3 regions of the Bacillus sp. JJ664 genome follow, and region 2 is predicted to be linked to each of the others. Evidence: riboswitches for the same ligand, from Rfam matches in the RefSeq annotation. Region 2 holds a riboswitch; each other region holds the start of a gene.
The links. Region 2 has a riboswitch for S-adenosylmethionine ahead of metK (methionine adenosyltransferase). Riboswitches for the same ligand answer to the same signal wherever they lie in the genome.

Region 1: another riboswitch for S-adenosylmethionine. It lies ahead of V7056_RS15500 (2,3-diketo-5-methylthiopentyl-1-phosphate enolase); the one in region 2 lies ahead of metK (methionine adenosyltransferase).
Region 3: another riboswitch for S-adenosylmethionine. It lies ahead of V7056_RS18755 (LLM class flavin-dependent oxidoreductase); the one in region 2 lies ahead of metK (methionine adenosyltransferase).

The regions. Positions count from the first base shown of each region.
Region 1 covers NZ_JBALMS010000100.1:25,139-27,415, reverse strand. The annotation lists gene V7056_RS15500 (2,3-diketo-5-methylthiopentyl-1-phosphate enolase) at 1-1,070, opposite strand, end outside; SAM riboswitch class I at 1,137-1,242, opposite strand; gene V7056_RS15495 (pyridoxal phosphate-dependent aminotransferase) at 1,307-2,277, opposite strand, start outside.
Region 2 covers NZ_JBALMS010000050.1:29,295-31,571, forward strand. The annotation lists gene pckA (phosphoenolpyruvate carboxykinase (ATP)) at 1-745, opposite strand, end outside; SAM riboswitch class I at 1,067-1,179, shown strand; gene metK (methionine adenosyltransferase) at 1,388-2,277, shown strand, end outside.
Region 3 covers NZ_JBALMS010000156.1:5,291-7,567, forward strand. The annotation lists gene V7056_RS18750 (ATP-grasp domain-containing protein) at 1-97, opposite strand, end outside; gene V7056_RS18755 (LLM class flavin-dependent oxidoreductase) at 113-1,162, opposite strand; SAM riboswitch class I at 1,269-1,371, opposite strand; gene V7056_RS18760 (hypothetical protein) at 1,584-2,277, opposite strand, start outside.

The DNA.
Region 1 (2,277 bases), on a different contig from region 2:
GCATTAATAACTTGGTCAGTTCCAAAATCTTGAATTAACCTAGGCACTAAACCTGGATGAATACCAGCAGATGGAACCGGGAATGTTTCTTTTAATCCATTTTGTACCGTAAGATTTTCTGCAATTTTTAAAGCAGTTTCTTTTTGTAAAGCAACAGACCCGTACGGAGAAGGGAATAAGCTAAAGTCTGCTCCTGCAACACGTACTAATTTCCCTAATAATAAACCTGCATCAATCCCATAAATAGGGGAAGCACTAAATGCTCCCGATACAGCAGGATGTGCCATGATCGGAACTTGAATTGATGGGTCCTCTGCTAAACTTTGAAGAACATCAATACCATAAGAAAATACATTTAATAAAAATACATCAGCACCAGCTTCTGCAGCTTGTTTTGCTTTTTCTTTCAATTCGTATGTACGACCAGTTAAATTCACCGCATATAAGGTTCTGTGACCAGTTTTTTCATACACTTGTTGTAAAACTTTTTTCCCTTGCGTAACTCGTTCTGCTAACGAAGTCACTGTATCAAATAAAATTTCGTCGTCTTTTATTAAGTCTACTCCGCCCAGTGCTTGTTTTTTTAGTTCCTCTGAAATGTAATGTATATCTCTACCAATCACTGATTTGAAAATACTCATCAATAAAGGACGATCATACACATCAACTTTTTCTCTGATCCCACTGATCCCAAATTTTGGTCCAGGGAATTGCTTTAAAATATCGTCAGTAAAATTCAAGTCTACTAATTTAATTTCACCATCAAGTGATAATTTTCCAAAAACAGTTGTTAAGATTGCTGGAATATCAAGTGTAAAATTTAAACTAGGATAATAGATTTCAATTAAACCTTTCGTTGGTCTTTGACCAAAGTATTCAGCAATATTGTCTTCGCATTCGACTTCACGAATCGAAAGTACTTTACCTTTATGTTTTTGTAATTGAATTTGATCATTTTGAGGTAAAGATGTCCAAGAACCTACTGTTAATCCAAGTGCAATGGACTCTGCTTTTTTTTCTAAATGATGATTTTTGTCATAAACCTGGTACGTTGCAATTACACCACTCATTTCATGACCTCCTTGATAATTAGTGAATAAAAACAAAAAACCTCTCACAAGGAGAGGTATACCTACACCTTATCTGTCAGCAAAATGCTGCGAGAATTAGCACCGTGCTATAAAATATAGCCGGTTGCCGGGTTTCATCGGGCTCGGTCCCTCCACCTACTCTGAATAAGTTAATATTTAATTTTGAATTTTTAACATAATCGCATTATTTCACGAACAATTGGAATTGTCAAACATTAAATGTTTAAAAATATTTCGAGATTTTTTAAACGTGAGATAGCTTCTTCTAATCTGCTAGTGTCAGTCAATAGACCTACTCTTACATATCCTTCACCAAATTCACCAAAACCATTACCAGGTGCAACAGCGATATGTGCCTTTTCTAGTAATAGATCTGCAAATTCCGTTGATGTAAATCCATTTGGTACTTTAAGCCAAGCAAAGAATGATCCAGCTGGGGAGGTGACATTCCATCCGATTTCTCGGCAACCATTGATGAATACATTTCTTCTTTCTTCGTAAAGAGATAATAATTCTTTCACACTTTCTTGTGATTCAGTTAATGCAACAGCGGCTGCTTCTTGGATTGCAGGAAATAAACTAACATAAAGATGGTCTTGTAATAAATTAATCGCTGAAACCACTTCTTTATTTCCAACGGCAAACCCAACTCGCCATCCTGCCATATTATAAGTTTTAGATAGAGTATAAATTTCAATACCACAGTCTCTTGATCCAGGAGTTTGAAGGAAGCTGATCGGCTTTTTACCATCAAATCCAAAGGCTCCATAAGCGAAATCATGGCAAACTGTTATTTGATTATTTTTTGCTAATTGAACCGTTTCTTCAAAAAATTCTGATGTAGCAACTGCACCAGTAGGGTTATTAGGATAATTAATAAATAATATTTTACTAGCATCTAAAACGTCTTGAGGAATCTTTTGATAGTCAGGTAAGAAATGATTTTCCTCAATCAACGGTAAAGTATATGGTACTGTTTTAGAAAGTGCAATTCCTGATAAATAGTCAGGGTATCCTGGATCAGGAACTAAAATTGTATCGCCTTCATCACATAAGCATAGTGGTAATTCAACTAAACCTGCTTTTCCACCAAATAAAATGGCTACTTCTTCTTCAGGATCTAAATCGACATCATACTCTCGTTTATAAAAATCGACAATTGCTTTTTTTAAACTGCTAATTCCTC
Region 2 (2,277 bases):
TACGGTCTGCGTCAGCTGATAATGTTGTTTTACCTGTACCAGAAAGACCGAAGAATAATGCTACATCACCTTCATTACCAACATTTGCTGAGCAATGCATAGGTAATACATTGTTCTGTGGTAATAGGAAATTCATAATTGAGAAAATTGATTTTTTCATTTCTCCTGCATATTCAGTACCACCGATTAGAATAATACGTTTTTCAAACGAAATAATAACGAATGCTTCTGAGTTCGTACCATCTACAACTGGATCAGCTTTAAAAGTTGGAGCAGAAACAATTGTAAATTCTGATTGGTGTGTAAGTAATTCTTCTTCAGTAGGGCGGATGAATAACTGATGAGCAAATAAATTATGCCATGCAAATTCATTAATAACTTGGATTGGTAAACGATATCCAGTGTCAGCTCCAGCAAATCCTTTAAATTGGAATAATTCGTTTCTATCTTTTAAGTAAGTAAGTACTTTACTATATAATTTTTCAAACACATCTGAAGAGATTGGTTGATTTACTGCTCCCCAATCAATTAAGTTTTCAACAGATGCTTCATTTACTATAAATTTATCTTTTGGTGAACGGCCAGTATATTTTCCCGTTGATACACTAACTGCCCCCGTTGACGTTAGAATACCTTCTTGTCTTGTTAGAACTTTTTCAACTAGCTCAGAAACGCTAAGTTGGTTATACATGCGATTACTTGAAAGTAATTCATTCAATTCAATATTTACATCAACTGTCTTCATATACTAATACCATCCTTTAAATATAATTTGTCTGCCATGTAGGTATCTCGTTAATTAGTATAACACATTTATTTTAATAGTGTATACTATTAGTTGGTAAAATGTGTAACGAAATTATTAAAAATCTTAAAATGAGTAAAACGGTATACTTAAAGGAGTTAAATAGCTTGTATGAAAGATATTATTAGGTATTACCCATTTAATAGGAATGAATGTAAAGTGTGTGATGATTTTTTATTTATGGTGAAATGTGTCTAAAGTATGATGAAAATTGTTGACAAGAAAGTTTATTTTTAATATGATACTTTTCATACGGATACTCTCTTATCCCGAGTAGGTGGAGGGATACAGGCCCTACGAAGCCCAGCAACCTCACTTTAAGTGAAAGGTGCTGAACCTGATGCAAGGCAATTTATTGTCTTGGACGATAAGAGCGAAAGGCAAATAACAAAACCTTTCCTCAAGCAATATGGATAAGAGGAAGGCTTTTTTTTTGCTCAAAACTTAAATACAGATGGCAATTTCGTAATTTACACTGAGTTATCTTTATCTTAAATGGGAAACATAAGATATAGGAAAACATTTTTCTAATCTTATGTTGAGAAAAAAGAGATCCGTCAATTCAATTTAGGAGGGGACTCAATGTCACAACGTCGTTTATTTACTTCAGAATCAGTTACAGAAGGACATCCAGATAAAATCTGTGACCAAATTTCAGATTCAATTCTTGATGCAATTTTAGCTAATGATCCAAATGCTCGTGTAGCAGCGGAAACTTCAGTTACAACAGGTCTAGTACTTGTTGCAGGTGAAATCACAACTTCTACTTATGTAGATATCCCAAAAATCGTTCGCGAAACAATTCGTGAAATCGGTTATGACCGAGCAAAATACGGATTTGATGCAGATACATGTGCAGTATTAACTTCTATTGATGAGCAATCAGCTGATATAGCTTTAGGTGTAGACCAAGCATTAGAAGCACGTGAAGGAAGCATGTCAGATGAAGAAATCGAAGCAATCGGAGCTGGAGACCAAGGTTTAATGTTCGGTTTTGCTGTAAACGAAACACCTGAATTAATGCCACTTCCAATTTCTTTATCTCATAAAATCGCACGTCGTCTAACTGAAGTAAGAAAGAATGAAACAGTTTCATACTTACGTCCAGATGGTAAAACTCAAGTAACAGTTGAGTATGATGAAAACAACAAACCAGTTCGTATTGATGCAATTGTTGTATCTACACAACATGGTCCAGAAGCAACTCAAGAACAAATCGAAAATGATATTAAAGAACTTGTTATTAAACCAGTTGTACCAGCTGAGTTAATCGATGAAAATACTAAATTCTTTATCAACCCAACAGGCCGTTTCGTAATCGGTGGACCTCAAGGGGATGCAGGATTAACAGGTCGTAAAATCATCGTTGATACTTACGGTGGATATGCTCGTCACGGTGGTGGAGCATTCTCTGGTAAAGATGCAACTAAGGTTGACCGTTCTGCTGCTTATGCTGCACGTTACGTTGCGAA
Region 3 (2,277 bases), on a different contig from region 2:
AATGCCATTCTTCATAAGGAACACCAAGTTCCTCCAATCTATTTGTTAAATGGACTGTCCATTCACTATTTTCATGAATTACATATACTTTACTCATTTTTACTACCCCTTTCTAGCTCTTTATTAAACTACGTTTTTGTTCAACTAATGGCATAACTTTTTTTGAAAATCGTTCCATTTCCTCAAGTTGAGGAGAAAATTGTAATAATAATAAGTCTAAGCCAGTTTCTTCATATTGTAAAATTCGATTTGCAATTTGCTCTGGAGTCCCTACTAAATTTGATCGTAAACCTCTATTAGACACCGAGTAATCCTGTAATTGGATTTGTTGCTCTAATTGTGACTTTTTAGTGAAGTCTTTAAATCCAGCATATCCGCTTGAATCCTTCACATTTGTGATTTTTTCAAGCTCAGTTTGTGCCTCTTCTTCTGTATCACGGCAAATAACATAGGCAGCCATTCCAAAAGAACTGAATGGTGAATTGTCAGTTTGTTCACGACGAGCTTTCATACCTGATATTTTTCTTTCAATCTCTTCAACAGTTCCACCATGCATTACATATGCATCGCATTTTTCTGCAATGGTTTGCTTGCCTTTTTCACTTTCACCACCTGCATATAGAATCGGGTTAGGTCTTTGAACAGGCTTCGGTGCAAGCTTCGTGTTTTTCAAGTCGTAAAATTGGCCTGCATAATTGAAGGTTTCTTCTGTCCATAAACCTTTTAGTACATCAATAAACTCCTCGGTACGAGCATAACGTTCATCATGTTCTGTAAAAATACCGCCATATTGACGCGCTTCGTCCGCCCACCAAGCAGAAACAACGTTTAACGTAAATCTCCCGTTACTGATTTGATCAATATTAGCTGCCATTTTTGCTGCAACAGCAGGATTATGAAACCCAGGGCGAATCGCCGTCATAATTTCTATTTTTTCTGTCACTGCTGCTAGAGCGGCTGCGGTAGACCAAGCTTCTAGAGAATCATGTTCTGGTCCCTTGATATCATTTAAATATAATTCAGCTATTAAAGTAGTTGAATAACCCCATTTTTCAGCTGATTGAATCACATTTTTTGCATATTCAAAAGTTGGCGGCATATTTTCGTCATCTACATTTCGTAACCAACCTCCAAAAATCGGTAACCAAAAACCATATTTCATCTAGATTCTCTCCCTTGCAATTTATATCACCAAGTTTACCTATCTAATAAGTTGGTATTATATACAAAAAAAACTCTCCTCGAAAGAAGAGAGTTTAAAAACCCTCTTCTCATCTTTCAAGCATGTGCTTGTTGGAATTGGCACAGTATTCATAAGAACCTGCTGCCGAGGCTTCAAAGGGCCAGTCCCTCCACCTCTCTAGATAAGAAGATAAATGTACATTCAACTTTATTATTAATAAAGTGATAATAGTTAAAATTTATTAAATTGTCAATTAATTAGTTCTGAATTTATCCTACATTTTATAACTGATAGATGATAGAATAGTCCTTAAGCTAATTCGACTAAAATATAAGTTGATTAAAATAATCTCATCGTATCTATTCTCCAATTGAGATAGTAAGTTTTTACTATAATCTTATTATTCAATAATATTTACATCAAATAGATAATCAGATATTTCGGTACCTTCAAAACTTTCTCCGGTGATATTTCCTTGTTTATCTCTTTCTTCACTTGTTTTCTTCATTGCAAAAGTTGAAATATAAAAGCCTTCAACTGGTAGTTGTTCATCATCTAATAGTTGTATTTTTTCATTCGATACAATATACAGATCTTGATTTTTCACTTCATAACGAACTCGTTCCCCTAAAGTTTTTATAACATAGGATGAAAACTCGCCCTTAGAATGAGTAGTGTCTTTAATATTAAGTACATTAAGAATTTCAAAGAAACGGTCAGCATCAACTAAGCGGGAGTATTGGAGCCATGTATCTAGTGGACTCTTAATAACTTGATACCTATTCTTTCTAGAATCATATTGAATATGATAGAGATTAAAGCCATTTCCATTTTGTTCTATTAGTTGCCATCTTAAGTCTGTTATTCTACCATTCTTCACATAGTTCACTTCGTAATCTTCTAGCATCAAACTAGTATTTTTTAATTTTAGTTCTTTCTTAATCAATTTATATTCATCTTGAAGGTTAATTGTATACACTGAAGCAAGTTTATGTTCGATGATAATTGGTCGACTTTCCCATTTATTAATGGAATATGGTAAAATCCAATGGTTAAGTATTAATGCAATAACACCCAAGTAAGTAGACATTCGT